Regions from separate parts of the Thioalbus denitrificans genome, predicted to be linked through region 4. Evidence: predicted binding sites of a transcription regulator. Region 4 holds the regulator's gene; each other region holds the start of a gene.
The links. The regulator sigma-54, encoded in region 4, starts transcription at its own class of promoters, with help from an activator protein. The targets are predictions, from matches to a motif close to TGGCANGNTNCNTGCTT.

Region 1 (7,612 bases), on a different contig from region 4:
GCTCGGTGCGGGCGCCGGCACGGCCGAAGATGCCGTAGTAGCCCTCCTCGGTGAGCTGGTGCTGGTCCATGCGCGTGGGCGGGCAGATCCACAGCCGCGTGGGCACAGCGCCGCCGAAGGCCTCGAGCACCTTGCCCGCGGCGCGGTAGTGGCCGATGTTGGTCATGCAGGAGCCGATGAACACCTCGTCGATGCTGTCGCCGGCCACCTCGGAGAGCAGCTTCACGTCGTCCGGGTCGTTGGGGCAGGCGAGGATGGGCTCCCGGATGGTGGCGAGATCGATGTCGATGACGGCGGCGTACTCGGCATCGGCGTCGGCCTCCAGCAGCTCCGGATTCTCCAGCCACTTCTCCATCGCCTCGATGCGCCGGGCCAGGGTGCGCTGATCCTCGTAGCCGCTGGCAATCATCCACTTCAGCAGGGTGATGTTGCTGTTGAGGTACTCGATGATGGGTTCCCGGTCCAGCTTCACCGTGCAGGCGGCGGCGGAGCGCTCGGCGGAGGCGTCGGAGAGCTCGAAGGCCTGCTCCACCTTCAGCTGCGGCAGCCCCTCGATCTCCAGGATGCGACCGGAGAAGATGTTCTTCTTGCCCGCCTTCTCCACCGTCAGCAGCCCCTGCTGGATGGCGGCATGAGGGATGGCGTTCACCAGGTCGCGCAGGGTCACCCCGGGCTGCAGCTCGCCGCTGAAGCGCACCAGCACCGACTCGGGCATGTCCAGCGGCATCACGCCGGTGGCGGCGGCGAAGGCCACCAGGCCGGAGCCCGCCGGGAAGGAGATGCCGAGAGGGAAGCGGGTATGGGAGTCGCCGCCGGTGCCCACCGTGTCGGGCAGCAGCATGCGGTTGAGCCAGGAGTGGATGATGCCGTCGCCGGGCCGCAGGGCAACGCCGCCGCGGGAGGCGATGAAGTCCGGCAGGGTGTGGTGGGTCTGGATGTCCACCGGCTTGGGGTAGGCGGCGGTGTGGCAGAAGGACTGCATCACCAGGTCCGCCGAGAAGCCGAGGCAGGCCAGGTCCTTGAGCTCGTCGCGGGTCATGGGCCCGGTGGTGTCCTGGGAGCCTACGGTGGTCATGCGCGGCTCGCAGTAGACGCCCGGACGCACCCCTTCCACGCCGCAGGCGCGGCCCACCATCTTCTGCGCCAGGGTGAAGCCGCGGCCGCTGTCGGCGGCGGGCTGCGGGCGCTTGAAGGCCTCCGAGTGGCCGCGGCCCAGCGCCTCGCGGGCGCGCTCGGTCAGGCCGCGGCCGATGATGAGGGGAATGCGTCCGCCGGCGCGCACCTCGTCGACGAGCACCTCGGTCTTGAAGGCGAACCGGCACACCTCCTCGCCGCTGTCGTGGCGGCGGACCACCCCCTCGAAGGGGTGGATGTCGATCACGTCGCCCATCTCCAGCGCGCTCACGTCGCACTCGATGGGCAGGGCCCCGGCGTCCTCCATGGTATTGAAGAAGATGGGGGCGATCTTGCCGCCCAGGACAAAGCCGCCGGCGCGCTTGTTGGGAATGAAGGGGACGTCGTTGCCCATGTGCCAGAGCACCGAGTTGGTGGCCGACTTGCGCGAGGAGCCGGTGCCCACCACGTCGCCCACGTAGGCCAGCGGGAAGCCCTTGGCCTTCTGTTCGGCAATCTGGGCCAGGGCGTCGTCGATGCCCGGCCGCGGGTTCTTCAGCATGGCGTTGGCATGCAGCGGGATGTCGGGCCGCGACCAGGCGTCCTGGGCCGGGGAGAGGTCGTCGGTGTTGGTCTCGCCCGGCACCTTGAACACGGTCACGGTGACCTTCTCCGGCAGCGGCGCACGGGCGGTGAACCACTCCGCCTCCGCCCACGACTCCAGCACCGAGCGGGCGTGGCCGTTGCCGGCATCCGCCTTCTCCTTCACGTCGTGGAAGGCGTCGAACATGAGCAGGGTGTGGGACAGCGCACGGGCGGCGGTGGGAGCCAGCGCCGGGTCATCCAGGGCCTCGATGAGCGGGTGGATGTTGTAGCCGCCGAGCATGGTGCCCAGCAGCTCCACGGCGCGCACGCGGTCGATGAGGGGACACTCGGCCTCGCCCCGGGCCACGGCGGCCAGGAAGGCGGCCTTCACGTAGGCGGCCTCATCCACCCCCGGCGGCACCCGCTGGGTGATGAGCTCCAGCAGGAACGACTCCTCGCCGGCCGGCGGTGCCTTGAGCAGTTCCACCAGGGCGGCCACCTGCTCGGCGTTGAGCGGCAGCGGCGGGACACCTTCTGCGGCGCGTTCCTCTACATGACGGCGATAGGCTTCGAGCACTGCACTTCCTCCATACCTGAAATTTCCGGCGCATATCGTACTTCACCGCGCGCCGTTTGGCTCACCCTGGCGGGCAAACGATGCTCCATTCCCCGTAAAAAACATGGCCATAGAGTATGCTTATAGGACAACGTAATTTACTTATCGCGCAAAATACCTTTCATTTCCGCGCTGCACAAGACCCGCCCGCGTCCGTCTTGACGGACACGCTATGCTTTCTGAACGGGACGCCGGAGTCTGCCTGCAGGACGGCACCGGCTCCCGACCCAGCCACGCAGTCAGACAGGGGGATTCCATGTCCGACAGCTTCAATGCCCGTGCAGTGCTCCCCGTGGGCGCGGCCCGCTATACCTACTGGCGTCTGGGCGCGCTCGACGGACCGTTCGATGTCGGCACGCTGCCCTTCACCCACAAGGTGCTGCTGGAGAACCTCCTGCGCCACGAGGACGGGCAGACCGTGACCCGCCGGGATATCGAGGCCCTGGCGGCCTGGGATCCCCGGGCCGAGCCCGATCGGGAGATCGCCTTCCGGCCGGCCCGCGTGCTGATGCAGGATTTCACCGGCGTTCCCGCGGTGGTGGATCTGGCCGCCATGCGCGAGGCGATGGAGCGCATGGGCGGGGATCCGGCCCGCATCAACCCCCTGCAGCCGGCCGAACTGGTCATCGACCACTCGGTGCAGGTGGACGCCTTCGGCACGGCGGCGGCCTTCGCCCGCAACACCGATCTGGAATTCCAGCGCAACCATGAGCGCTACACCTTTCTGCGCTGGGGCCAGAAGGCCCTGGCCAATTTCCAGGCGGTGCCGCCGGGCATGGGCATTGTGCACCAGGTCAACCTGGAGTATCTCGCCCGCACCGTCTTCGGGACGGAGGGGGAAGGGGAGCGGCTCGCCTACCCGGACACCCTGGTGGGCACCGACTCCCACACCACCATGATCAACGGCCTCGGGGTGCTGGGCTGGGGCGTGGGCGGCATCGAGGCCGAGGCGGCCATGCTCGGCCAGCCCATCTCCATGCTGACACCCCAGGTGGTGGGCATGCGCCTGGAGGGAGAACTGCCGGAAGGCGCCACGGCCACCGACCTGGTGCTCACCATTACCCAGACGCTCCGCGCCCACGGCGTGGTGGGCAAGTTCGTGGAGTTCTTCGGCGACGGCCTCGTCCACCTCCCGCTGGCGGACCGCGCCACCATCGCCAACATGGCGCCCGAGTACGGCGCCACCTGCGGCATCTTCCCCATCGACGGGGAGACGCTGCGCTTTCTGCGCCTGACCGGTCGCGACGAAGACCAGGTGGCGCTGGTGGAGGCCTATGCCCGCGCCCAGGGGTTGTGGCGCGAGACCGGCGCCCCGCCGGCGCGCTACACCGATCTCCTGGAGCTGGATCTCGCCACCATCCAGCCCAGCCTGGCCGGTCCGAAGCGGCCCCAGGACCGGGTTCCGCTGCCGGATGTGAAGGCGAATGTCGAAGCCGCCCTCGGGGAGTACCTGCAGGGCCACGACGAGGCCGGCCCCCGGGACAAGCGGGTGGAGATGGAGCCCGGCGGCCCCGGCCTCGGCCACGGCGCGGTGGTGATCGCCGCCATCACCAGCTGCACCAACACCTCCAACCCGGCGGTGATGCTCGGCGCCGGGCTGCTGGCGAAGCGGGCCCACGAGCGGGGACTGTCCGTGCCGCCCTGGGTGAAGACCAGCCTCGGTCCCGGCTCGCGGGTGGTGACCGACTACCTGGATCGCGCCGGACTGACGCCCCACCTGGAGGCCCTGGGTTTCCACACCGTGGGCTATGGCTGCACCACCTGCATCGGCAATTCCGGACCGCTGCCCCCGGCCGTCAGCCGGGCCATCGCCGAGGGCGACCTGGCGGTCTGCTCGGTGCTCTCGGGCAATCGCAACTTCGAGGGCCGGGTGCACCCGGAGGTGCGCCTCAACTACCTGGCTTCACCGCCCCTGGTGGTGGCCTTCGCCCTGGCCGGGCGCATGGACATCGATCTGCGCCACGAGCCCCTCGGCACGGGGAGCGACGGCAAGCCGGTCCACCTGCGCGACCTCTGGCCCGGACGGCAAGAGATCCAGGCGGCCATCGAGGCATCGGTGCACGCGGAGATGTTCCGCGATCGCTACGCCCGCATCTTCGCGGGCGATCCCGCCTGGCAGGCGCTCGAGGTGCCCAAAGGGGAGCTGTACGACTGGGATCCGTCCTCCACCTACATCAAGCACCCGCCGTACTTCGAATCCATGGGGCCGGAACCCGCGCCGGTGGAGGACATCCTCCATGCCCGCTGCCTCGCGGTGCTGGGCGACAGCGTCACCACCGACCACATCTCGCCCGCCGGCGCCATCAAGCGCGACAGCCCCGCCGGCCACTACCTGCTGGAGCACGGGATCGGGGAGCTGGAGTTCAACTCCTACGGCGCCCGCCGCGGCAACCACGAGGTGATGATGCGCGGCACCTTCGCCAACATCCGCCTGCGCAACCACATGGCCCCCGGCACGGAGGGCGGCTGGACCCGCCACCAGCCCGGCGGCGAGCAGATGACCATCTTCGACGCCGCCATGCACTACCAGGCGAGCGGCGTGCCCCTGGTGGTCCTCGCCGGCCAGGAGTACGGCACCGGATCCTCCCGCGACTGGGCCGCCAAGGGTCCGCGGCTGCTCGGCGTGCGGGCGGTCATCGCCCGCAGCTACGAGCGCATCCACCGTTCCAACCTGGTGGGCATGGGCATCCTGCCCCTGCAGTTCATGGACGGGGAGGGCGCCGAGCGCCTGGGCCTCACGGGCATGGAGACCTATGACATCCGCGGCGTGGCCGCCCTCGGCGGGGACGTGGAGGTCACCGCCACCCCGGACAGCGGCGGTGAGCCGATCCGGTTCCGCGCCCGGGTGCGCATCGACACGCCCCAGGAGCAGGCCTACTACCGTCACGGCGGCATCCTCCACTACGTACTGCGCCAGCTGCTGGCGGCCTAGCCGGAAAACCCGGGAAGAAGCCGCGGGGGGGCAGGCCCTCCCCGCGGCTCCGGGGCATCCCGGCCCAGCGGTTTTCCGACCCCGCATCCGATCCCAGTCCCCTTCACGGCCTCCCCGCCGTCTCCACTCCGCCTGTGTCGGCATCCCGACAACCTTCCCCCACTGCGCCCTCCCCACTGAAGGCTTTCCGACAAACCGCATACGCCAACGGCGTCGAATCAACGGGTTGGGCTGAACCCATACTTCGGCATGGAGATTGCTGTGGCAAGGGTACAGACCCGCCGCGCGCCGGTTCCTGCCGGTCGAACAGGGGCGGACACGACCCGCGTTATGGAGCGCCCTATATGACGCAACACACCGAGGGCAGGACCGGAGCCGGAACAGCCGACCTGCCGGGTTTCGACGCCGAACTGCAGTTCTGTCTCGCGGGCCGCAGGTTCGCGGGCCGCCGCCACATGGTGCTGCTGCGGAAGATTGCCGAGCTGGGCACGCTCACCGCCGCGGCCCGCGCGGCGGGCATGAGCTACAAGGCCGCCTGGGATGCGGTGGAGGCGATGAACAACCTCGCCCCACGGCCCCTGGTGGAAAGTGCGGCGGGCGGACGCCACGGGGGCGGCAGCCGCATCACGGCCCATGGCCTGCGCCAGCTGCGGCTGTTCGAGCGGGTCGAGGTCATGCACAGGCGCTATCTCAACAAATTGCATGCCGATCTGCAGGCACTGGATGAAATGGAAGATTTCCGCCAACTCATGGAGCGACTGGAAATGAAGAGCAGCGCGCGCAACCAGTTTCATGGCACGGTCCTGGCCATCGCGAGCGGCCCCGTCAACGCCGAGGTCACCCTCGACATCGGTGGCGGCAACCGCCTCGTGGCGATGATCACCCAGGGCAGCGTGGAGCGGCTGGGGCTCTCCCCCGGGAATGCTGCCTACGCCCTGGTGAAGGCCACCTCGATACTGCTCACCGACGCTGACGATGGCCTCAGGCTCAGCACCCGCAACCGCCTCTGCGGCGAGGTGGTCTGGTGCCGGGAGGGCGCCGTGAACGGCGAGGTGACCCTGGATCTGGGCGGCGGCAAGACCCTGACCTCCATTCTCACCAACGAGAGCATCGGCCACCTGGAGCTGCGCGAGGGAATGCGGGCCTGCGCCGTGTTCAAGGCCTCCAGCGTGATCCTGGCAACCCGCTGACCGCCGCTTCGCAACCACGACACCCACAGTAGGGAGTAACGATGAAAAGACAGGGATTCACCAACCTCGCAAGGGCTCTCCTCCTGGCGTCCACGGCACTCCTGCCGCACTCCGCTGCCATGGCCGCGGAGGTCAACGCCGCCGTGGCGGCCAATTTCACCGCCGCCATGAAGGAGATCGTCACCGCCTTCGAGGCCGCGACCGGCCACAAGGTCCTGGCCAGCTACGGCTCCACCGGCAAGCTCTATGCCCAGATAGTCAACGGCGCCCCCTTCGGGCTGTTCCTGGCCGCGGACGCTGCCCGCCCGAAACGACTGGAGGAGGAGGGGAAGGCGGTCCCCGGGAGCCGCTTCACCTACGCCGTCGGCCGGCTGGTGCTCTGGAGCCCGGCCCCGGATCGCGTGGACGGGGAGGGTACGGTGCTGAAATCGGGGGAGTTCAGCCGGCTCGCCATCGCCAATCCGAAAACCGCACCCTACGGGACCGCCGCGATGGAGGTGCTGGAAGGACTCGGGCTGGAGGCCGCGGTCTCCGATCGCCTCATCCGCGGCGACAGCATCACCCAGACCTACCAGTTCGTCGCCAGCGGCAACGCCGAGCTCGGCTTCGTGGCGCTGTCCCAGGTGGCCCTGCTGCCGGAGGAGAAGGTCGGCTCCCGCTGGCTGGTCCCCCAGTCCCTCTACGCCCCGCTGCAGCAGCAGGCGGTCCTGCTGAAGGAGGGGGCCGGCAATCCGGCAGCCGTTGCGCTGGCGGAGTACCTGAAGAGCCCGGCGGCCCGCGCGGTCATCGAAGCCTATGGCTACGGCACCGAATAGGGTATCCGCCCCCCGTCACACCCGCCCGGGAGCACGACCATGGAACTCGAACCCATTCTGCTGACCCTGCAGCTCGCCACCGTGACCACGGTCGTGCTCCTGTCGGTGGGCACCCCGCTGGCCTGGTGGCTGGCCCATACCCGTCACTGGCTGCGCCACCCCCTGGGAGCACTGGTGTCGCTGCCCCTGGTGCTGCCGCCCACGGTGCTCGGCTTCTACCTGCTGGTGGGTCTGGGTCCCAACGGACCGCTCGGGGGGCTCGCCGAGGAGCTGGGGTGGGGCAGCCTCGCCTTCACCTTTCCGGGCCTGGTGATCGGTTCCTGCGTCTACTCCCTGCCGTTCGTGGTGCAGCCGATCCAGA
Region 2 (7,612 bases), on a different contig from region 4:
CCGGGCCTTGTGGGGGTAGGCGCCGTGGCCGCCCAGCCCGGTCAGGGTCAGCTCGAAGAAATCCGCCGAGGCCATCACCGGTCCGCTGCGCACGCCCATCCTGCCCAACTCCAGGCCGGGCATGTTGTGCATGCCGAACACGGCCTCCACCGGGAAGCGCTCGAACAGCCCCTCTTCCACCATGCGCCGGCCGCCGGCCACGTTCTCCTCCGCCGGCTGGAAGATGAAGTGCACCACACCGTCGAATTCGGGGCTTGCGGCCAGGCAGCGGGCCGCTCCCAGCAGCATGGTGGTGTGGCCGTCGTGACCGCAGGCGTGCATCTTGCCGGGGCGGGTGGAAGTGTAGGGCAGGCCGCCCGCCTCCTCGAGATCCAGGGCATCCATGTCCGCGCGCAGGCCGATGGCACGGCCGCCTGCGCCGCCGCGCAGGGTGCCCACCACACCGGTGCCGGCCAGTCCGGTGTGCACCTCCAGGCCGCAGCGTTCGAGCTCCTCGGCCACCCGGGCGGCGGTACGGTACTCCTCGAAGGCGGTCTCCGGGTGGGCGTGCAGTTCATGGCGCAGCGCGATGAGCCCGGGCAGCAGGGTCCGGATCCGTTCGCCGGCATCGGTGGTCACGGGCGCCCGCCTCCCGGCAGATCGGTGTCATTGAGGAAAGGGTCCATGGTCTCGGGGCTCCCGCGGGCTGCGTTACCGTCCATGATGCGCATGGGCCGGCTGCACCGCAACGTGTCCGTCCGCCATCCGGTGGCGGTATGATGCTCGGGTACGGTGGCGGAGGTGAGAGAGGCATGCGCATCCTGATCCTGGGGGCCGGTGCGGTGGGGCTGTCGGTGGCCGGCATGCTCTCCCGGGTGGCGACGGTGCACGCGGTGTGCCGGGCGCGCCATGCCCGGACCATCGCCGCGGACGGCTTTTCCATGAGCGGGGTCTGGGGCGAGGCGCGCTTCCGCTTCAGCGCCGCGGAGACGGTGCCGGAGCAGGAGGACTGGGACTATGTCATCGTCGCCTGCAAGTCCACCGACACCCGGGGGCTGGCCGAGCGCTTCGCGCCGGTGCTGGTGGGGCGCGAGGTGGTGAGCCTGCAGAACGGCCTCGGCAACGAGGAGATCCTGGCCGGGTTCACCGACCGGGTCATCGGCGGCACCATCATCACCGGCTTCGAATGGCGCGGCGACGCCCGGGTGCATGTCAGCGTGGAGGCGGGCCCCATCCGCCTGGGCCGTTTCCCGGAGGGGGCGGACCCGGCCGTGGAGGGGCTGGTGGCGCTGTTGCGCGCCGCCGGACTCAAGGCCGGGTCGACGCCCTCCATCCGCGCCGCCCTGTGGGCCAAGACCCTCTACAACTGCGCCCTCAATCCACTCGGCGCGCTGATGGGCGTCGCCTACGGCGCCCTCGCCCATCCCCAGGCCTGGGCCGTCATCGAGGGGATCGTCGCGGAGGCCTGCGCGGTCTGCGCGGCGGATGGGGTGACGCTGCCCTGGCCCGGCGCGGAGGCCTACCTGGAGCATCTGCGCACGGTGCAGCTCCCGGCCACCGCCGATCACCACCCCTCCATGCTGCAGGATCTGCAGCGCGGCCGCCCCACGGAGATCGACTTCCTCAACGGCGCGGTGGCCTCACGGGGCGCGGCGCTGGGGATCCCGACCCCGGTGAACGCCACCCTGGCGCGGCTCATCCGCTTCCGCGAGAGCCTGGGCGGCGGCGTCGCGGGGGAGCCCTGAACCGTGGCCGGCCCCGGCTTTCCTCTCGACGCCTACCTGGAGCGCATCGGCGCCGGGGGACCGTTCGACACCGGCGCGGAGAGCCTGCACCGGCTGCACACCGCCCAGGTCTTCGCCATCCCGTTCGAGAACCTGGACATCCATCTCGGCCGTGACATTTCCCTCGCCCCCGCGGCGCTGGCGGAGAAGCTCATCGGGCGCCGCCGCGGCGGCTACTGCTTTGAGCTGAACGGCCTGCTGTCCCTGGCGCTCGGGGCGCTGGGGCATGCCCCCCGGCCATGCCTGGCGCGGGTGCTGTACGGGCGCCCCGGGCCGGGACCGCGTACCCACCAGGTGCTGCTGCTGGAGCTGGGCGGACGCACCTGGCTGGCGGATGTCGGCTTCGGCGGCCCGGGGCTGCGGGCCCCCATCCCGCTGGAGCCGGGGCGGGTGGATGCCCAGTACGGCGAGCGCTATCGCCTGCGCCGCGATCCGTCGCTGGGCCTGGTGCTGCAGCAGGAGAGCGGGGAGGGGTGGCAGGATCTCTACGCCTTCAGCGCCGAGCTGACCCTGCCGGCGGATATCGACATGGCCAACTTCTTCACCTCCCGCTGGCCGGGGTCGCCGTTCCGCCAGCGCAGGATCTGCGCCCTGGCCATGCCCTCCGGAAGGGTGACCCTGAGCGATTTCGAACTCGCCATCCGCCAGGGCGGGACCCTCCGGCGCGAGACCCTGGAACCGGGACCCGCCTACCTGGAGGCACTCGTCACCCACTTCGGCCTCGAACTCGACGTCGCCTACGACGCTTTCGCGGCGCCGGCCCCGTCGACCCCCTGAAGCGGCCCGGATCCGCGGCGGTTCCAACCGGACCGGTCCCGGGCCGGGGGGCGGACGGCCCGGGACGGCGGACTCATTCCAACTGGCGGGGGGTATCCAGCAGCCAGTCGTTCTCGACCACCACCAGGGCGTTGTCGATGGCGTGACGGGCGATGGCCGGGTCGTGGAACGGCTTCTCCAGGGCGTGGATGGCACTGTCGAGCTGTCCCCGCACATAGTCCACCGGCAGGTAGGTGCTGCTCACGGAGATGCGCTCGGCGGACTGGTCCAGCGCCTGCAGGGCCTCACCCGGCTTGCCGGAGGTGACCGCCTGGCGGGCCTTGTCCACACTGCCGCGCAGGGCCATGGCCTCCTCGGGGGCATACTCTTCCATGGTCTCCAGGCTGGCGTATAGGGGGAGCAGGTCCTGCTCGAAGCGTTGGCTGCGGCCGGCCTTCAGGTCCGTGCGCGCATTCGCCAACTCGCCCATGGCGATCTGCCCGAGGGCCCGGTCGTAGGGGAACAGCAGGTCCATCGCATGGATGATCCGCGTACCGTAGCCCAGTTCGCGCCGGGCTGCGTCCGGGCGGTTGGCATCCAGGTCGGCGCGGGCGCCGCGCAGCTCGCGCACCAGGGCGTGACCGGCGCTGTAGGCGAGATCGGCCAGGGTCGCGTCGCTCCAGGCATGGGATCGGGCCGGGGCGGGGGTTGTGGCGGCGATGCCCTGGGCTCCGGGCAGGATCAGCAGCATGGCCAGGAGCATGGCGCCCGGATGGCGCCGGGGTGTGTTGGGAGCTGAATGCTTCATGACATGTCCTCCGCGGTTGCGCGCGGCCCGGTTCCGGGGAATCGGCGCCGCGATGGGAGCGCCCGGAGCCCCTGCCGGCGGGTTGCCGGGGGACGGACCGGATTCACGCCCTGACCGGGGCAACATCCGGGCCATCATGTCAAGTCATTGAAATCGCGGGCGTTGTAATTCTTTCAGGAGGGAGTGAGGCGGTGGAAATCCCCCGTCGGGGAGTCGGACGGGTGGATATGGGCCACCGCGGCCGGAGGGGATTCCGGCCCGGGACGCCAGCAGGAAGCCATCGGATGCGGAGGAAGTATGCTGACACTTTCGAATAGACAGGATTCACAGGATGAACAGGATTTGGATTGCACCCATTCCGGTAAGCGCGTCCTGCCCATGCCCCGTCCCTTCCCGGAGACCGACACTGGACCGGGAGCTTTAATCTGTAAATCCTGTAAATCCTGTAAATCCTGTCCAGTAAAATGTCTTAGCGTCCTGCGTGGCGGATGCCCGGCGCGGGTCAGCCGAGCTGGCTGACGTCGCGCACGCCGCCGCGGGCGGCGGAGGTGGTCATGGCGGCGTAGGCCTTCAGCGCCGCGGAAACCTTGCGCTCGCGGTCCGGCTTCCAGGCGCCGGCGCCCTTGGCCTCCATGGCCGCGCGGCGCTCCGCGAGCACCGCCTCGTCCACCGCCAGGCGGATGGAGCGGTTGGGGATGTCGATCTCGATGGTGTCGCCTTCCTCCACCAGGCCGATGGCGCCGCCCTCGGCCGCCTCGGGGGAGGCGTGGCCGATGGACAGCCCGGAGGTGCCGCCGGAGAAGCGCCCGTCGGTGATGAGGGCGCAGGCCTTGCCCAGCCCCTTGGACTTGAGGTAGGAGGTGGGGTAGAGCATCTCCTGCATGCCCGGCCCGCCGCGCGGCCCCTCGTAGCGGATCACCACCACGTCCCCGGCCACGATCCGGTTGCCGAGGATCGCCTCCACCGCCGCCTCCTGGCTTTCGAACACCCGGGCGGGACCGGCGAACTGGAGAATGCTCTCGTCCACGCCGGCGGTCTTCACGATGCAGCCCTCCTCGGCGAGGTTGCCGTAGAGCACCGCCAGCCCGCCGTCCTGGCTGTAGGCGTGCTCCCGGTCACGGATGCAGCCGTTCTCGCGGTCCAGGTCCAGCGCCGGGAAGCGGCGATCCTGGCTGAAGGCGACTTGGCTGGGCACGCCGCCCGGGGCGGCCCTGTAGAAGTCGTGGCGCTTGGCGTCGGTGGTGAGGCGCACGTCCCACAGGGCGATGGCTTCGGCCAGGTTGGCGGAGTGCACCGTCCTCGCCTCGCGGTTGAGCAGCCCGGCACGGTCCATCTCGCCGAGGATGGCCATGATGCCGCCGGCCCGGTGCACGTCCTCGATGTGGTACTTCTGGGTGGCGGGGGCCACCTTGCACAGGTTGGGCACCTTGCGCGACAGGCGGTCGATGTCGGCCATGGTGAAGTCGACCTCCGCCTCCTGGGCGGCGGCCAGCAGGTGCAGCACCGTGTTGGTGGAGCCGCCCATGGCGATGTCCAGCGACATGGCGTTCTCGAACGCCGCGAAGGTGGCGATGGAGCGCGGCAGCACCGAGTCGTCGTCCTGCTCGTAGTAGCGCTTCGCCAGCGCCACGATCATGCGCCCGGCCTCGCGGAACAGCCGCTCGCGATCCTTGTGGGTGGCCACCACCGTGCCGTTGCCGGGGAGGCTCAGCCCCAGCGCCTCGGTGAGGCAGTTCATGGAGTTGGCGGTGAACATGCCCGAACAGGAGCCGCAGGTGGGGCAGGCGGAGCGTTCCATCTCCTGCACCTCGCCGTCGCTCACCTTGTCGTCGCCGGCCACGATCATGGCGTCGATGAGATCCACATGGAGCTCCTCGCCGTGCCACTTCACCTTGCCCGCCTCCATGGGGCCGCCGGAGACGAAGATGGCGGGGATGTTGAGGCGCAGCGCCGCGTTCAGCATGCCCGGGGTGATCTTGTCGCAGTTGGAGATGCACACCAGGGCGTCGGCGCAGTGGGCGTTGGCCATGTACTCCACGCTGTCGGCGATGATCTCCCGCGAGGGCAGGGAGTAGAGCATGCCGCCGTGGCCCATGGCGATGCCGTCGTCCACGGCGATGGTATTGAACTCCTTGGCCACGCCGCCGGCAGCCTCGATCTCGCGCGCCACCAGCTGTCCCAGGTCCTTCAGGTGCACGTGCCCGGGGACGAACTGGGTGAAGGAGTTGACCACGGCGATGATGGGCTTGTTGAAGTCGTCGTCCTTCATTCCGGTGGCGCGCCAGAGCGCCCGGGCGCCGGCCATGGTGCGGCCGCGGGTGGTGGTCCAGGAGCGGTAGTTGGGCATGGTGTTTCCTCGTGCGGTTCGACTCGACGGCTCTGCGGAGCAGTGCCCTAGCATAGCAGATGACCCGCCTGGCCGATCCCCCGCCGCGGTCGATCAATCCGCCCGCCGCGCACCATCATGGTGCGTCATGGCGTCCCTGCACCGTCCTGTTCCCCGTGCTGGTGCACGCGCGCCCGCCCCAGGCGCCATCCATCCATGCCCGCGCCGGTTTTTCCCGGCTGGCATGGGCCTTGCTCTGTTCCCGGGACGGAGGCATGGCGGAGGACGGTGACGGATGCGGTGGCGGAGCAGTGACCCATGACGGCCGTGGCCAGGGTGGCGGAGGCGGAGTCCGGCTGGCTGGGAACGCTGACCCTTGGTTTCGAGCGCCGGGGGGAGCGCAGCGTGCTGGCCGAGCGGCGCCACCGCGGCCCGCTGCTGGTGCAGCGCACCTTCCACCCCGAGCCGGGCGTCTGCCACGTCTACCTGCTGCACCCGCCGGGCGGGGTGGTGGGGGGCGACCGCCTGCGGCTGCAGGTGCGGGCCGCCGCGCGCTCCGGGGTGCTGCTGACCGCGCCGGCCGCCGGCAAGTTCTACCGCAGCGGCGGGCCGACCGCGAGCCAGGCGGTACGGCTGGAGCTGGAGGCGGGGGCGGCGCTGGAGTGGCTGCCGCAGGAGAACATCGTCTACGACGGTGCCCGGGTGGAGAGCGGGACCCGGGTGGACCTGGCCGGGGACGCCCGCTTCCTGGGCTGGGAGATCACCTGCCTGGGGCGCCCGGCGGCGGGCGAGGCGTTCGCCCGCGGCCGGCTGCGCCAGCGCCTCGAGCTGTGGCGCAACGGCCGTCCCCTCTACCTGGAGCGGCTCGACCTGGAGGCGGGAACCCCGTTCCAGTCGGCGGCCTGGGGGCTGCGCGGCGCGCCGGTGATCGGCAGCCTCGCCGCCGTCGGCAACGTTGCGGGACTGGATCGGAGCGTGCGGGAGGCGGTGGGCGCGGACGCGCCCGGCGACCTGTTCACTGTCACCCAGCTGGAAGAGGTGCTGGTGTGCCGCTACCTGGGCGGTTCCACCGCGCGCGCCCGGCGCTGTTTCGAGGCCGCCTGGCGGGTGCTGCGCCCGGCGCTGCTGGGGCGGCCGGCGTGCGCGCCGCGGATCTGGAACACCTGAAGCGGGGACCCGCGCCTCCGGGCGGGGCCGGGAACATGAAGAGGAGGAGTGATGGAACTGACGCCACGGGAGAAGGACAAGCTGCTGCTGTTCACCGCGGCCCTGCTGGCCGAGCGGCGCCGTGAGCGGGGACTGAAGCTCAACTACCCGGAGGCGGTGGCCTACATCAGCGCCGCGATCCTGGAAGGGGCCCGCGACGGGCGCAGCGTCGCCGAGCTGATGGACTACGGCCGCACCCTGCTGGGGGCGGATGACGTGATGGAGGGGGTCGCGGCGATGATCCCCGAGGTGCAGGTGGAGGCCACCTTCCCCGACGGCACCAAGCTGGTGACCGTGCACGAGCCCATCGGCTGAGGAGACGGATGATGATTCCAGGCGAAATCGTGGCCGCCGAGGGCGGGATCGAGATCAACGCCGGGCGCCCCACGCTGCGGGTGACCGTGGCCAATACCGGGGACCGGCCCATCCAGGTGGGATCCCACTACCACTTCCACGAGACCAACCCGGCGCTGGCCTTCGACCGCGAAGCCGCCCGCGGCTTCCGGCTCAACATTCCCGCCGGCACCGCCGTGCGCTTCGAGCCGGGGCAGGAGCGGGAGGTGGAGCTGGTGGCCTATGCCGGCCGGAGGCGGGTGTACGGGTTCAACGCCCGGGTGATGGGCGAGCTGGAGGGATGAGGCGGCCATGGTGAGCATCAGCCGGCAGGCCTATGCGGAGATGTACGGCCCCACCGTGGGCGACCGGGTGCGGCTCGCCGACACCGACCTCTGGATCCGGGTGGAGGCGGATCGC
Region 3 (7,612 bases), on a different contig from region 4:
GGGAGGCCTGCGAAACCCAGGCGCTGCGGCTGCTGGCGGCCTCACCCCTCGGTCGTGCGGTGGAGGGGGAGAGAACCCGCGCATGATGATGCGGAGGTGGTTCGTGGAGAGTGTTCAGCTGCCGGTTGCCAAACACGTAGGATGCGGTGCGGCACGAACCACATCGATCAGGCTTCGGCGTCGCGGCTTCGTGTGGCCTTGAGGTGGGCCGCCAGGGCGCTGTCCATGGTGGTGGCGTGGAGGGAGAACCAGGCGGGGATCTGTTCGCGCAGGTAGGCGCGGGCCATGGCCGTCCGGCCACGGGCCACCTGGCGGGCGAAGCGGTGCAGGTCGCCCAGCACCCGCTGGTGGTCGGCCCGGTGCTCGGCGGTGGCGGGAAAGGCGCTGGCGGCCATGCGCGCCTCCTCGGCGGCGAAGTGCGCCTCGGTGTGGGCCAGGAGGCGGCCGAAGCCCGCCGCGAAGGCGGGCTTGTCGGCCTGTTCCAGCGCGTTCACCAGGTCCGCGAACTCCCGGTGCACCTGGTCCATGTCCTCCACCCCCAGGCGGTAGTGGCGATCCACTTCGGCGATGAGACTCACGCCGGCACCTTCTCCGCCTGCTCGAGGGCGTGGCGGTGCTTCCTGGCGGCCTTGCGGGCAATGTACTCGAAGAACTCCCCGGCGTTGTCGTACTGGTAGGCGAGGGCGGCCTCGGCCAGCTCGGCAGTGAGGCGCCGGGTGGTGGCGATCTCCCCGGCGCTGCGGCCGCAGGTGCGGCAGAAGACACCGTCGTCCTGGCAGGCGGTCCTGCCCAGGCAGGGGCGGAAGCTGCGGCTCATGCGGCGGCCACTCCCGCCGCGCCGGCGCACTCCAGCAAATCCGCCACGTCACTCTCCACCACCTCGATGCCGAGCCTTGCGCAGAAACGCCGCTCCTTGTCGGTGGGCGCGGGGATGAGTGCCCAGCCGGTGGGGCTGCCGGCGGAGTAGACGATGTCGGACATGACCATGCGCTCGGTGTCACGCTGCAGGCTCAGACCGAGGTAGAGGTACTGGCATCCCGTCCGCCGCTCCTTGAGGAAGGCCGGGATGGCAAAACCGCCCATGAGCTCGGTGATGTAGTCCACGTAGTCGGCATCGGAGGCGATGTAGGTGGGCTCCGGCAGGGGGCTGCCCATGGGCTTGAAGAGCACCGGCAGGGCGGCGTCGGCCTCCTGCTGGGTCACTTCGCGGTAGCCGCTGCCGTCGTGCTGGTGGATGGCGAAGCGGTAGTCGGTCCCGCCTGCCCGGGCGATGCCGCGCACCAGGAGGTGGGGGGTGGTGGCGTAGCTCTCCTGCAACTGGGTGTCGCGGTTGATGTCCACCACGTAGGCGGGCTTGAGTTCCGCCAGCCAGTCGTGCAGCGCCGCGCGGCTCCAGCCGCGATCGCCATAGGTCTCGGTGAGAAAACGGTTGACCGCCGCGCGTCCGCGCTTCAGCTCCACGTTCATGGCCGCCCGCGGGAACTCCCACATGAGCCGCGGCGCCATGGGCTGGCCGCCGTTCATGGCCAGGATCAGGCTGTCGCTGTCGGCCGGCATGGGGGCGCCGGTGTCACTGTGGACCACGTCGGCGAGCACGCCGGGGCCCAGGTAGGGAACCAGGCTGCCGCCCTGCAGGCGGTCGATCAGTTCATTCAGGTTCGGGGTAGGCACGGTCGCTTGTCCTCGGGTCGTTGGGAAGCTCCATCACCTTAACCAAGGCAAAAGGCTTGCCAGCCCGGCGCACACCATCAATCAATGGGTTGGGACAACCTGCAGACCCGAATGGGTCGAATCCTTGTCGTGAAAGCGACAAGAAGCTGTGGCCGCGTGCCTTAACCGACGAATTCAGTGGGTCGTAAGCGCCACTTCGTAAACCCCGCCGATGGCCACGTACTCCTCCTCGCCGCGCAGCCGTCCCGGCAGCAGCTGCGTGAAGAAGAAGATCTTCGCCAGCGGTACCGCCACGGTGAGGATGTAGTCGCCGAACTCGTCTGCGCGCTCCCGGACACGGGTGAATGAGTTGAGGTTGTTGAACAGCACCCGCAGACCTCCGTCACGCTGCCGCCCGAGCACTTCGTGCTCACCGACGCGGTTCACGCCACGGTAGAGAACAAGGTGGGTCTCTCCGGGATACCGCCGCGCCAGTTCGTACTGGCAATAGCTGTAGAGCAGGTCGAGCTGCGCCTCCAGGGCATTGGTCCCGTAGAGGCCGCGGCACATCTCTTCGAGAAAGGCGGCGTAGGCGTTATCCGCGTAGTCGCCCAGCGGTTCGCGGTGAAAACGCGGCAACAGGCCGAAGCGGGAGGTCACCCAGGCCTTGAGCACCGCGCCCTCCCGGCCATTGGCGTCGAAGGACCAGCCACGCACCTGGCGCAGGTAGTCGGCCCGGGTGCGCCCCTTGCCCCCCCGCCCCGACACGAAACCCGCCTCCTCGGGATGCTCAAGGCTGAAGTGGGCGGACATGTGGGCCATGAAGTGGGTGGCGCGGTGCCCGGCATCGTCGATGGTGTCGAGTTGCTCGAAAAAACGGTGGTGGAGCGCTGCGACGCCATCGAGAACCAGGGGCACGGGATGTCTCTGGTAGGTGAGGCTGCCGAGGATCACCGCCGGAAGGTTGCAGCGATTGAAGGGAACGCGGGCATAGGCGGGCACCGTGGGAACGTTGTCTGTCTTGTGGTCATCCATACAGTCGCCCGGGTTTTGTTGGTATTGCCACGTACATATTTTTCCCGCCATTCACAAATTTATCTTTGTCATACCTGGCCTTACGAATCTTTTCCGAATTTGGCACGGCGCTTGCTGAGTCAGGGTCGTCAGACATGACGACAGGCAGTATGCCCCAAACCCTGCGTACGAGGAGATAAATCATGGCATTGCGTCAGTGTGCAATCTACGGAAAGGGCGGTATCGGCAAATCCACCACGACCCAGAACCTGGTTTCGGCCCTCGCCGAAGCGGGCAAGAAGGTGATGATCGTGGGCTGCGACCCCAAGGCCGATTCCACTCGCCTCATTCTTCATGCCAAGGCCCAGGAGACCATCATGCACCTGGCCGCCGAGGCCGGTTCCGTGGAGGACCTGGAGCTGGAGGACGTGTTGAAGGCCGGTTACGCCGGCATCAAGTGCGTGGAGTCCGGCGGTCCCGAGCCGGGCGTGGGCTGCGCCGGCCGCGGTGTGATCACCGCCATCAACTTCCTGGAGGAAGAGGGCGCGTACGAAGAGGACCTGGACTTCGTCTTCTACGACGTGCTCGGCGACGTGGTGTGCGGCGGTTTCGCCATGCCCATCCGTGAGAACAAGGCCCAGGAGATCTACATCGTGGTCTCCGGCGAGATGATGGCCATGTATGCGGCCAACAACATCTCCAAGGGCATCGTGAAGTATGCCAGCTCCGGCGGCGTGCGCCTGGCCGGCCTCATCTGCAACAGCCGCAACACGGCCCGCGAGGACGAGCTCATCGAGGAGCTGGCCCGTCGCCTCGGCACCCAGATGATCCACTTCGTGCCCCGCGACAACGAGGTGCAGCGCGCCGAGATTCGCCGCATGACGGTCATCGAGTACAACCCGCAGGCCAAGCAGGCCGACGAGTACCGCGCTCTCGCCCGCAAGATCATCGACAACAAGATGTTCGTCGTTCCCACCCCGCTGACCATGGATGAGCTGGAGGAGGTGATGATGGACTTCGGCATCCTCGACGAAGAGGACGAGAGCATCGTCGGCAAGTCTGCCGCGGACGAGTTGGTTGCCGGGGCGACAGCCTGATCCAATGCGCCCCGGCCGTTGACCGGCCGGGGCGCACCCCGAATCGTTTCCAGCGTCCGGTGTCCACGGATGGGTGGCGCCGGCAGAGGAGAACCATCATGGCAGCAATGACGCGCGAAGAGACCGAAGCCCTTATCCAGGAGGTGCTCGAGGTCTATCCGGAAAAGGCCCGGAAGGACCGTGCCAAGCACCTCACGGTCAACGACCAGTCGGTCGAGCAGTCGAAGAAGTGCATCACCTCCAACCGCAAGTCCCTGCCGGGCGTGATGACCGTCCGCGGCTGCGCCTACGCCGGCTCCAAGGGCGTGGTGTGGGGTCCGGTGAAGGACATGATCCACATCTCCCACGGGCCGGTGGGCTGCGGTCAGTACTCCCGCGCCGGGCGCCGCAACTACTACGTGGGCGTCACCGGCATCAACACCTTCGGCACCATGAACTTCACCTCGGATTTCCAGGAGAAGGACATCGTGTTCGGCGGTGACAAGAAGCTGGACAAGCTCATCGACGAGATCGAGGGCCTGTTCCCGCTGAACAAGGGCATCTCGGTGCAGTCGGAGTGCCCCATCGGGCTCATCGGCGACGACATCGAGGCGGTCTCCAAGAAGAAGGGCGCGGAGATCAGCAAGCCGGTGGTGCCGGTACGCTGCGAGGGCTTCCGCGGCGTGTCCCAGTCGCTGGGTCACCACATCGCCAACGACGCCATCCGTGACTGGGTGCTGGGCAACCGCGACGACCAGGCCTTCGAGTCCACCCCCTACGATGTCACCATCATCGGCGACTACAACATCGGCGGCGACGCCTGGGCCTCCCGCACGCTGCTCGAGGAGATGGGGCTGCGTGTCATCGCCCAGTGGTCCGGCGACGGCACCCTGGCGGAGATGGAGAACACCCCGAAGGCGAAGCTGAACCTGCTCCACTGCTACCGCTCCATGAACTACATCTCCCGCCACATGGAGGAGAAGTACGGGATTCCGTGGATGGAGTACAACTTCTTCGGACCCACCAAGATCGCCGAGAGCCTGCGCAAGATCGCCGCGTTCTTCGACGACAGGATCAAGGAAGGTGCCGAGCGCGTCATCGAGAAGTACAAGGCCGAGTACGAGGCCGTGATTGCCAAGTACCGTCCGCGTCTCGAGGGCAAGCGGGTGATGCTGTACGTGGGCGGCCTGCGTCCCCGTCACGTGATCGGTGCCTACGAGGACCTGGGCATGGAGGTGGTGGGTACCGGCTACGAGTTCGCCCACAACGACGACTACGACCGCACCATCAAGGAGATGGGCAACGCCACCCTCATCTACGACGACGTCACCGGCTTCGAGTTCGAGGAGTTCGTCAAGAAGGTGAAGCCCGATCTCATCGGCTCCGGCATCAAGGAGAAGTACATCTTCCAGAAGATGGGCATCCCCTTCCGCCAGATGCACTCCTGGGACTACTCGGGTCCGTACCACGGCTACGACGGCTTCGCCATCTTCGCCCGCGACATGGACATGACCCTGAACAATCCCTGCTGGAGCAAGCTGAAAGCGCCCTGGCAGAAGGCCTCCGAGCAGGCCGAAGCCGCCGCCGCAAGCGCGTAACCGAGACGTGACCGATGCCGCGGGGCGCAGGCAGCGCCCCGCGGGACCGAATCAACTTTGACCCGTCAGTCCACAGATTGGTGGCACGGGTGGAGAGCAGCCATGAGCCAGAGTGTCGAGAACATCAAACCCAGCTACCCGCTGTTTCGTGCCGACGAATACAAGGAGACCCTCTCGAACAAGCAGAAGCTGTTCGAGGAGCGTCATCCCCAGGAGAAGATCGACGAGGTGTTCCAGTGGAGCACCACCGAGGAGTACCAGGAGCTCAACTTCAAGCGTGAGGCACTGACCGTCAACCCCGCCAAGGCGTGCCAGCCGCTCGGCGCGGTGCTGTGCGCCCTGGGCTTCGAGAAGACCCTGCCCTACGTGCACGGCTCCCAGGGTTGCGTGGCCTACTTCCGCAGCTACTTCAACCGTCACTTCAAGGAGCCGGTCTCCTGCGTCTCCGACTCCATGACCGAGGACGCGGCGGTGTTCGGCGGCCAGAAGAACATGTTCGACGGCCTCGCCAACGCCAAGGCGCTGTACAAGCCGGAGATGATCGCCGTCTCCACCACCTGCATGGCCGAGGTCATCGGTGACGACCTCAATGCCTTCATCGGCAACGCCAAGAAGGAAGGGCACATCGAGGAGGATTTCCCCACCCCCTTCGCCCATACGCCGAGCTTCGTGGGCTCCCACACCACCGGCTGGGACAACATGTTCGAGGGCACGATTCGCTACTTCACCCTCAACCACATGGAGGGCAAGGAGGTCGGCAGCAACGGCAAGATCAACCTGGTGCCGGGCTTCGAGACCTACCTGGGCAACTTCCGGGTCCTCCGCCGGATGATGGAGGAGATGGGCGTCGGCTACTCCCTGCTCTCCGATCCGAGCGAGGTGCTCGACACCCCCGCCGACGGCCAGTTCCGCATGTACGACGGCGGCACCGGCATCGATGAGGTGAAGGACGCCCCCAATGCCCACACCACCTTCCTGCTGCAGCCCTGGCAGCTGGTGAAGACCAAGAAGTACGTGGAGACCACCTGGAACCACGAGGTGCCCAAGCTCGGCGTCCCCATGGGCCTGGAGGCCACCGACGAGTTCCTGATGAAGGTCTCGGAGATCACCGGCAAGCCCATCCCGGCGTCGCTCACCAGGGAGCGCGGCCGCCTGGTGGACATGATGACCGACAGCCACGCCTGGCTGCACGGCAAGAAGTTCGCCCTCTACGGTGACGCCGACTTCCTGCTGGGCATGGTGAAGTTCCTGCTGGAGCTGGGCGCCGAGCCGACCCACATCCTCTGCTCCCACGCCAACAAGCGCTGGAAGAAGGCCGTGGAGGCACTGCTGGCTTCCTCGCCCTACGGCGCGAGCGGCAAGGTCTACATCGGCGCGGACCTGTGGCACCTGCGCTCGCTGATGTTCACCGACAAGCCGGACTTCCTCATCGGCAACAGCTACGGCAAGTTCATCCAGCGCGACACGCTGCACAAGGGCAAGGAGTTCGAGGTGCCGCTCATCCGCATCGGCTTCCCGATCTTCGACCGCCACCACCTGCACCGCATGACCACCTGGGGTTACGAGGGCGCCATGTATCTCCTGACCACCCTGGTCAACGCAGTGCTGGAGCGGCTCGACGAGGAGACCCGCGGCATGGGCACCACGGACTACAACTACGACCTGATCCGCTGACGCGAGCCCGGTCGGTGAGGGGTGAGGCGGTAGGCGTGAGGTTGTTCCTCACACCTTACCCCTCACGCCTCACGCACGCCCAAGGAGTGCCCAATGGCCAACATCATGATCCGTCGCGGCGAAGGTGGCGAGTACGTGTTCTACCTGCCCAAGCGCGACCTCGAGGACACCATCACCTCGATGGAGTTCGACGACCCGGAGAAGTGGGGCGGAACCATCAAGCTCAACAACGGCGGCAGCTACTACATCGAGCCGCAGCCGGCGCCGGAGCGACTGCCCTACTCAGTACGCGCCAGGCGCCTCGACGCCGCGGAGTGAACCGAGCCGGGTGAGCCCCCGCGCAGCGCGCAGCCCCTGGCTCACCGCTCACGCAGACTTTTGGAGAGATACCGACATGGCCCTGAAGATCGTTGCATCCCTGTGCACCGCCTGCACCGACTGCGAGCCGGTGTGCCCCACCAAGTCCATCAAGCCCTTCAAGGGTGTCTTCAAGATCGAGGAAGAGACCTGCACCGAGTGCGAAGGGGAGTTCGACAGCCCCCAGTGCCTCGACGTGTGCATGGAGGACGGCTGCATCGTCCCCGCCTGAGTGATTGTACC
Region 4 (7,612 bases):
GGTGTTCATCAGGCCGCCGGCGGTGTCTTCGTCGTAGGACAGGGCCTTGGCGACCCGCTGGCGGTCCTGCTCGTCCATCGACTGCAGGACTTCGTGGATGACCGCGCCGGGGAGGTCCTGGAGGATGTCGACGATGTCGTCCACGTCCAGGCCTTCGGTGGCCGCGGCCAGGGCCTGGGGGTCCATCTCGCGCAGGAAGGCCGCGCGCACCTCTTCGCCGAGGTACTGGAGGATGTCGCCGTGGCGCTCCTCGCGGAGCAGGCCCCAGAGCACGTGGCGCTCCTTGGGCGGCATGGACTCCAGCAGGTGGGCCACTTCGGCCGCATGCAGGGTGTTGAGCATGCGGCGCACCGGCAGGAATGCACCGCTTTCGAGCGCGTTGCTCAGCGAGTGCAGCCGGGCTTCGGTGCGGTCCTGTGGGCTGGTGTCCGTCATGGCGGCCTCTGGGGGCTTGGCGGCGCGGAACGCATGCGCCGCCGGGTGCGGGCGTTGTCGAGTTTATAGCACCGGGGACCAAAACGCAGCCGGGGAGGAGGGCTGTTCAGCCAGTACGGACACGATTTTTCTAACCGCAGATTAACGCGATTTTCGTTGCTGCAACTGTTTTCGAATTGCGGACCCGGACTATTGATTCACGCCAATGGCGTGAATCTGCGGTCAGAGAAAGAAGAGCCGTGACGAGGCGGGTGGGCTGTACGCCTACTCCGCTTCGCCGAAGCGCTCGTCGATGAGGGTCCGGAGGGCTTCGAGGGCGGCGTCGGCGTCGGGGCCCTCGGCGTCGATCTCCACCTCGGTGCCGCGGCTGGCGGCGAGCATCATCACGCCGAGGATGCTTTTGCCGTTCACCTCGCGCTCGCCGCGGCGCAGGGTGACGCTGGATTCGAAGGCGGAGGCGGTCTTGACGAACTTGGCGGCGGCGCGGGCGTGCAGGCCCAGCTTGTTGATGATGGTGGTCTGCAGGGTGGGCATCAGGGCAGGGCGCGGGGTGCGCGTTTCTCCTCCGGGCAGCAGTCGATGATGCCGTCGCGCCCGCCGCTCAGGGCCTTCTGGGCCAGTTCGTCGAGATTGAGCTGGGGGTAGTTGAGAACCCGCAGGAGCATGGGCAGGTTCACGCCGGAAACCACCCGCACCCCTTTCGGGTCGAGCAGGGAGTGGGCGATGTTGCTCGGCGTGGAGCCGTAGATGTCGGTGAGCACCAGCACGCCGTCGCCCTGGTCCAGGCGCTGCAGCTGGGCCCGGGCCTCTTCCCGCAGCTGGTCGGGGTCGCAGTCGGAGCGGACCACCAGCGTCTCGGTGCAGAGCGGGCAGATGCCCAGGGTGCCGACGGCGCTGGAGAGCAGCTCCTCGCCGATGCGGTTGTGGGTGATCACCAGGAGTCCGACAGTCATGAGAGCTCCCTGTGGCGGGTCTGTACGTTGTCGCGCTGGCCGCGGAAATGGCGGGACAGGCGCGAGACCAGGTAGACGGAACGGTGGTGGCCTCCGGTGCAGCCGATGGAGACCGTGAGGTAGCTGCGGTTGTTGGTCTCGAAGGCCGGGATCCAGTATTCCAGAAAGTCGCGGATCTGGTTGTACATGGCGTTCACCTCCGGGTGCGCCTCCAGAAACGCGATGACCTCCGCGTCTTCGCCGGTGAGCCGGCGCAGGGTCGGCTCCCAGTAGGGGTTGGGCAGGCAGCGCACGTCGAAGACGATGTCGGTATCGGTGGGGATGCCGCGCTTGTAGCCGAAGGACTGGAACAGCAGCGACAGTTCCCCGATCCGCTTGCCCGCCACCCGTTCGCGGATGATGTCGCGCAGCTGGTAGATGTTGAGCGCGCTGGTGTCCACCCGCAGATCGGCCAGGGAGGCGATGGAGCCGAGCAGCTCCCGCTCGCGGTCGATGGCCTCGCGCAGGGGCAGGTCGCCGCGGCTCAGGGGATGGCGCCGGCGGGTTTCGCTGAAGCGCTTCAGCAGCACCGGGTTTTCGGCGTCGAGGAAGATGATCTGACAGCCCAGGCCGCGGGCCTTGACCGCGGCCAGGATCTCCGGGAAGCGGGCCAGGTCGGCGGGCAGGTTGCGCGCGTCGATGCTCACCGCGGTCCGCCCGCCGCGGGGCAGGGCGCCGGCTTCGCTGAGCTGCTCGGCCAGGGCCGGCAGCAGGCCGACCGGGAGGTTGTCCACGCAGTAGTACTCCAGGTCCTCCAGGGTCTGCAGGGCGATGCTCTTGCCCGAGCCCGACAGACCGCTGATGACCACCAGGTTCATGCCGGTCCCCGCTCGATGTGGGCCCGCTGGCGTTCGATGAACTCGGTGCCGGCGTCGTAGCCCCGGCTCTTGAGCAGCTCGTTGCGCACGGCGGCCTCCACCAGCACCGCCAGGTTGCGTCCCTCCGCCACCGGAATGGTCACCTCGGGCACCTCGATGCCGAGCATTTCGCGGCGGCGCTGGACGCCGTGCAGCCGGTCGATGGCCGCGAGTTCATGGCCTTCCATCTCCTTGAGGTGTATCACCAGGTCCAGTACATGCTCCGGTGCCAGGGCGCTGTCGCCGAACATGGCCCGCACGTTGAGTATGCCCAGTCCGCGAACTTCAAGGAAGTCGTGCAGCGGCTCCGGGCAGTAGCCCACCAGCATGCGCGGAACGGTATTGGCGAACTCCGGGGCATCGTCGGCGATGAGCCGGTGCCCGCGGCTGAGCAGGGCGAGGGCCAGTTCGCTCTTGCCGATGCCGCTCTCGCCGCTGAGCAGCACACCGGCGCCCAGCACCTCCATGAACACGCCGTGGACGGTGATGCGCGCCGAGAGGGACTGGGTGAGATAGAAGTTGAGACGGTTGATCAGCCGCCGGGGTTCCAGGCGGGAGCTGAACAGGGGAAATCCGCTCCGCTCCGCGTGCTCCACCAGCCGGGGCGGGGGCGCGCCGTCCCCCGTCAGGATGGCGAGGACCGCCGGTGCCGCGAACGGATCCCGGGCCGGATCCGCCTCCCGCTCCAGCCACGCCAGCTCGGCGTCGGTCAGCAGGGGAATCGCGTGGGGATGTATCGGGTTGTAGAAGCCCGCGAGCCCGGTCACGGGGAGATCCGGGAGGCTCAGGGAACGTTCGCCGCCGGCCTGGCCGGCAATCCAGGTGAGGCAGAGATTCTCCTGCTGGACTTCAAACAGGTTTTGTATGCTGATCGTCCGGGGCATCCGTTTCGGCGGCCTCGTAACTCAGGATCGTCTGGAGCAGCGCTGCCGCGTCGGGTGCCTCGCGCAGCCGTTGCCGGGCCTCTTCGTCGCTGAACAGCTGGGCCAGCCGTGCCAGGACCTCGAGGTGCTCCTCGGTGGCGTTCTCGGGCACCAGCAGCGCGAACAGCAGGTCCACCGGCTTGTCGTCGATGGCGTCGAAGTCGATGGGCTCCTGCAGGTGCGCCAGCGCGCCGATGACGTGGTCGCTGTTCTTCAGCCGTCCGTGGGGAATGGCGATACCGTGGCCGATGCCGGTGCTGCCGAGGCGCTCGCGGGCGATGAGGCTCTCGAACACCTCGGTGGGGTCCAGCTCCGGCTCGTCAGTCGCCGCCAGGCCGCCGAGGAATTCCAGCGCGCGCTTCTTGCTGCCGGCGATGACGTCGGTCGCGGTGCGTTCGAGGGTCAGGATGTCACGCAGGTGCATGGTGATTCGTCACTGTGCGGGGCGATCCGTTCGATTTCAATCGTCTGGCGTCTCTCACTGGTCTCGGTCCGGGTCCGCCGCGGTTGTCGTGGGTTCGAGTCCGGGACGGGGCTGACGGGGCCGCCGGCCCCGTCAGCCCTCCCCGGTTCCGGGCTCAGGCGCGCTTGGCGCTCTCGTGGTTGTGAGCCTGGGACTTTTCCTTGTGCTTCTTCACCTGCCGGTCGAGCTTGTCCACCAGGGCATCGATGGCCGCGTACATGTCATCGTGCTCGGCGTCGGCGTACAGTTCGGCCCCGCTCAGATGGATGGTGGCCTCGGCTTTCTGCCGCAGCTTCTCCACGCCCAGGATCACGTGCACGTTGGTGATGTTGTCGAAATGGCGTTCGACCTTCTCCAGCTTCGAGTTCACATAGTCGCGCAGTGCCGGGGTGATGTCGACGTGATGACCGGTGATGTTGGTCTGCATAGCTGACTCCTTAAGCCTTATAGCAGGCGCTTTCTTTCGTTTGATGGCGGTATCGCCATGACCTCGCGGTACTTTGCGATGGTCCTGCGTGCCACATTGACTCCCTGATCAGACAGGATTTTTGCGATCTTGCTGTCGCTGAGCGGCTTGGACGGGTGCTCGGCGGCGATGAGCTTCTTGATGAGCGCCCGGATCGCCGTGGAGGAGGCCTCGCCTCCGCTCGCCGTACTGACGTGGCTGGAGAAGAAGTATTTCAGCTCAAAGATACCACGGGGGGTGAGCATGTACTTCTGGGTGGTGACCCGGGAGATGGTGGACTCGTGCATCTCCACCGCTTCGGCGATGTCGTGCAGGACGAGGGGCTTCATGGCCTCCTCGCCGTGCTCCAGGAAGCCGCGCTGGTGCTCCACGATGCAGGTGGCCACCTTCAGCAGGGTCTCGTTGCGGCTCTGGATGCTCTTCAGGAACCAGCGCGCCTCCTGCAACTGGGTGCGCAGGAAGTTGTTGTCCTGGCTGTTGTCGGCCCGGCGCACGAGGGCGGCGTAGCTGGGGTTCACGCGCAGTCGCGGGGAGGCCTCCGGGTTGAGCTCCACCAGCCAGCTGCCCCGGTGCTTGCGCACGGTGACATCCGGCACCACGTACTGGGGCTCCTCGCCGCCCACCTCGTTGCCGGGGCGGGGGTTGAGGGTCTGGATCAGCTGGATGACCTCGCGCAGCTCGTCCTCGCTGATCTTCATCCGCCGCTGGACCTGGGCGTAGTCGCGGGAGCCCAGCAGTTCCAGGTGGTTTTCCACCAGGTTCAGCGCCTCGCTGCGCCAGGGCGTGGCGGCGGGCAGCTGGCGCAGCTGCAGGGACAGGCATTCGCCCAGGTTGCGGGCGCCCACCCCGAGGGGGTCGAAGGTCTGGATGCGGTGCAGGACCGCCTCCAGCTCGTCGAGCTCCACCTCGAACTCGGGGTCGAGGCTGGCCAGGAGCTCCTCCAGCGTGGCGCCGAGGTAGCCGCGTTCGTCGATGGCGTCGATGAGCAGCCGGGCCAGTTCCAGGTCGCGGTCGTTGAAATGGGCGAGGCTGGCCTGCCAGAGGAGGTGCTCCTGGAGCGACTCGCCCCCATGGCTGACATTGGCGAACTCCTGCTCGTCACCCTCGTCGGGCCCGGAATTGCTGCTGGGCACGTCGTAGATGTCGTCCCAGGCGCTGTCCACCGGGAGGTCCGCGGGAATGTCCGCGTCGTTGCGCTCGAGGTCGAGGTCGCGGTCCTCGGCCTCGCTGCCCGACGTCGATGGCGCCTCCGCCTCACCCGACGCTTCGACCTCGTCCTCCGCCAGCTCCAGCATGGGATTGGTCTCCAGCGCCTCCTGGACCTCCATCTGCAGGTCGAGCGCTGAGAGCTGCAGCAGCTTGATGGCCTGCTGCAGCTGCGGCGTCATGGTGAGTTGCTGGCTCAGCCGGAGCTGAATGGAGGGTTTCATACGGCGCGTCGTCGTCTAGGCGTAAACGGATATCCGGTATCCGTTGTCGTTATGTCCGGATTGTAACGCAAATAACATGCCGTGCAGATAGGGGCACGGGCCGCGCGGGTATCCCCGCGACCGGGGAGGCGGGAAGTCACAGGCGGAACTCGTGGCCCAGGTAGACGTCCCGGACCTGGCTGTTGTCGAGGATTTCGGCCGGCGTGCCGTGGGCGATGCCGTTGCCGTTGCTCATGATGTAGGCGCGGTCGCAGATGCCGAGGGTCTCGCGGACGTTGTGGTCGGTAATCAGGATCCCGATGCCGCGGTCGCGCAGGTGGCTGATGATGCGCTGGATATCGAGTACCGAGAGGGGGTCCACGCCGGCGAAGGGCTCGTCCAGCAGGATGAAGCGGGGCTCGGTCGCCAGCGCCCGGGCAATCTCCACCCGCCGCCGCTCGCCGCCGGAGAGGCTGATGCCGAGATTGTCGTGGAGATGGCCCACGTGGAACTCGTGCATGAGGCTGTCGGCGAGCCGCCGGCGCTTGCCGGGCGTGAGATCCCGGCGCAGCTCCAGGATGGCCATGATGTTCTGCTCGACGGTGAGCTTGCGGAATACCGAGGCTTCCTGGGGCAGGTAGCCGATGCCGCGCCGGGCGCGAATGTGCATGGGCTCCCGGGTCAGGTCGGCTCCATCCATGGTGATGGCGCCGCTGTCGCAGCGCACCAGGCCCACGATCATGTAGAAGCAGGTGGTCTTGCCGGCGCCGTTCGGGCCCAGCAGGCCCACCACCTCGCCGCTCTCCACCCGCAGGGAGACATCGCGGACCACCTCGCGGGCGCCGTAGCGTTTGCCCAGCCCGCGGGTTTCCAGGACGCTCATTGCTTGCTGTCGCCGCCCCTGGAGGGGACGATGGTCATCTGCACCCGGCCCGGCTTGCCGCCCTCGCCGCTGCCGCCGGTGGCCAGCACCGACTCGCGCTGCAGGTCATATTCAATACGCTGCCCGCTGAACGTATTGCGCCCCTGGGTCACCTTCGCCTCGCCGATGAGCACCAGCATGCGGCTCTTGCCCTGGTATTCCAGCTTCTTCGCCTCGGCGGTCACGTCCTTGTTCCGGCCCTCGGGGCGCTGGCGGAAACGCACCGGGTTGCCGGTGGCGGTAATCTGGGACAGCTCGCCGCCGGCGGCGTGGACCACCAGCCGGTCGGCGTGCAGCTCGATGCTGCCCTGGGTCAGGACCACCCGCCCGGTATAGGTGCTGACGCCCGTGGCCTCGTTCAGCTCCGCCTGGTCGGCCTCGAGGCTGATGGGCTTGTCGCTGTCGCCGGACAGGGCCAGGGCCGCCCCCGGCAGGGCGAGGAGCAGCAGCAGTACACTGGTGTACTGCTTCACTCTTGGCGGTACATTCAGAGCCCCCCGAAAGTGCCAGGACAAGGCGCGGTGCGCAGGCAATGGCCCGGTCCTTGTCAAGCACCGCAACGCGGTCATGGTGCTTTCGGGGGGCTCCCTTCGGGCGAGCCGCTGGCCGGCCATCTGCGGCGTTGCGCTCTCTTGAAAGGACCCTGCCATTCCTGCGAGAGCGCGCCTTGCAGCTAACCGGCCAGCAACTCGCTGAACGTGCCTCCAAGAGTGAAGCAGTACACTAACGGCGGTTCGGTTCATGGGTGGCCTTCACCTTGGACTGTAGCAGCAGCCTCTCCTCCCGCAGGAAGGCCCGCATGCCGGTTGCGTTGATCATATCACCCCCGCGGGTGATGGAAACCTCGCGGTCGGTCTCCAGGTACTCCTGCTCCACCAGGACGCGCAGGTCGTGGGTGCGCAGGGTCAGGCCGGGATCGGCGGCGGTGGGCGCCTGCTCGGCCAGGACCTGCCCGGGGAGAAACACCAGTGCGCCGTCCTCGGTGACCCGTGCCCGCTCGGCGGTCACCACCCAGGGCGCACCCTGTTGGGGGTAGTGCACCAGCCGGGCCGTCTCCAGCTCCGTGCTGTCATCGTCGGGATAGTGCTGCAGGCGCTTGCCGGTCAGGCGCTGGATGGGCACCCCCTCGAGGTTCATGCGCACCG

Region 1: the regulator sigma-54 is predicted to act here: its motif matches at 5,492-5,508, upstream of DFQ59_RS06515 (TOBE domain-containing protein).
Region 2: the regulator sigma-54 is predicted to act here: its motif matches at 5,894-5,910, upstream of DFQ59_RS16935 (urease accessory protein UreD).
Region 3: the regulator sigma-54 is predicted to act here: its motif matches at 2,786-2,802, upstream of nifH (nitrogenase iron protein).

Annotation. Positions count from the first base shown of each region.
Region 1 is NZ_QPJY01000002.1:430,803-438,414, forward strand. It holds gene acnB (bifunctional aconitate hydratase 2/2-methylisocitrate dehydratase) at 1-2,275, opposite strand, end outside; gene acnA (aconitate hydratase AcnA) at 2,571-5,246, shown strand; gene DFQ59_RS06515 (TOBE domain-containing protein) at 5,591-6,436, shown strand; gene modA (molybdate ABC transporter substrate-binding protein) at 6,478-7,251, shown strand; gene modB (molybdate ABC transporter permease subunit) at 7,291-7,612, shown strand, end outside.
Region 2 is NZ_QPJY01000012.1:14,185-21,796, reverse strand. It holds gene DFQ59_RS16960 (M20 aminoacylase family protein) at 1-618, opposite strand, end outside; gene DFQ59_RS16955 (ketopantoate reductase family protein) at 792-1,724, shown strand; gene DFQ59_RS16950 (arylamine N-acetyltransferase family protein) at 1,728-2,540, shown strand; gene DFQ59_RS16945 (YfdX family protein) at 2,614-3,327, opposite strand; gene ilvD (dihydroxy-acid dehydratase) at 3,830-5,674, opposite strand; gene DFQ59_RS16935 (urease accessory protein UreD) at 5,972-6,820, shown strand; gene ureA (urease subunit gamma) at 6,872-7,174, shown strand; gene DFQ59_RS16925 (urease subunit beta) at 7,186-7,497, shown strand; gene ureC (urease subunit alpha) at 7,505-7,612, shown strand, end outside.
Region 3 is NZ_QPJY01000002.1:388,615-396,226, forward strand. It holds gene draG (ADP-ribosyl-[dinitrogen reductase] hydrolase) at 1-86, shown strand, start outside; gene DFQ59_RS06255 (bacteriohemerythrin) at 168-578, opposite strand; gene DFQ59_RS06260 (hypothetical protein) at 575-817, opposite strand; gene DFQ59_RS06265 (SIR2 family protein) at 814-1,671, opposite strand; gene DFQ59_RS06270 (NAD(+)--dinitrogen-reductase ADP-D-ribosyltransferase) at 1,846-2,685, opposite strand; gene nifH (nitrogenase iron protein) at 2,868-3,761, shown strand; gene nifD (nitrogenase molybdenum-iron protein alpha chain) at 3,860-5,338, shown strand; gene nifK (nitrogenase molybdenum-iron protein subunit beta) at 5,441-7,012, shown strand; gene nifT (putative nitrogen fixation protein NifT) at 7,106-7,330, shown strand; gene DFQ59_RS06295 (4Fe-4S binding protein) at 7,407-7,601, shown strand.
Region 4 is NZ_QPJY01000003.1:52,317-59,928, reverse strand. It holds gene mgtE (magnesium transporter) at 1-435, opposite strand, end outside; gene DFQ59_RS08565 (HPr family phosphocarrier protein) at 700-969, opposite strand; gene DFQ59_RS08560 (PTS sugar transporter subunit IIA) at 969-1,388, opposite strand; gene rapZ (RNase adapter RapZ) at 1,385-2,245, opposite strand; gene hprK (HPr(Ser) kinase/phosphatase) at 2,242-3,168, opposite strand; gene ptsN (PTS IIA-like nitrogen regulatory protein PtsN) at 3,134-3,631, opposite strand; gene hpf (ribosome hibernation-promoting factor, HPF/YfiA family) at 3,786-4,097, opposite strand; gene DFQ59_RS08535 (RNA polymerase factor sigma-54) at 4,115-5,566, opposite strand; gene lptB (LPS export ABC transporter ATP-binding protein) at 5,703-6,428, opposite strand; gene lptA (lipopolysaccharide transport periplasmic protein LptA) at 6,425-6,940, opposite strand; gene lptC (LPS export ABC transporter periplasmic protein LptC) at 7,191-7,612, opposite strand, start outside.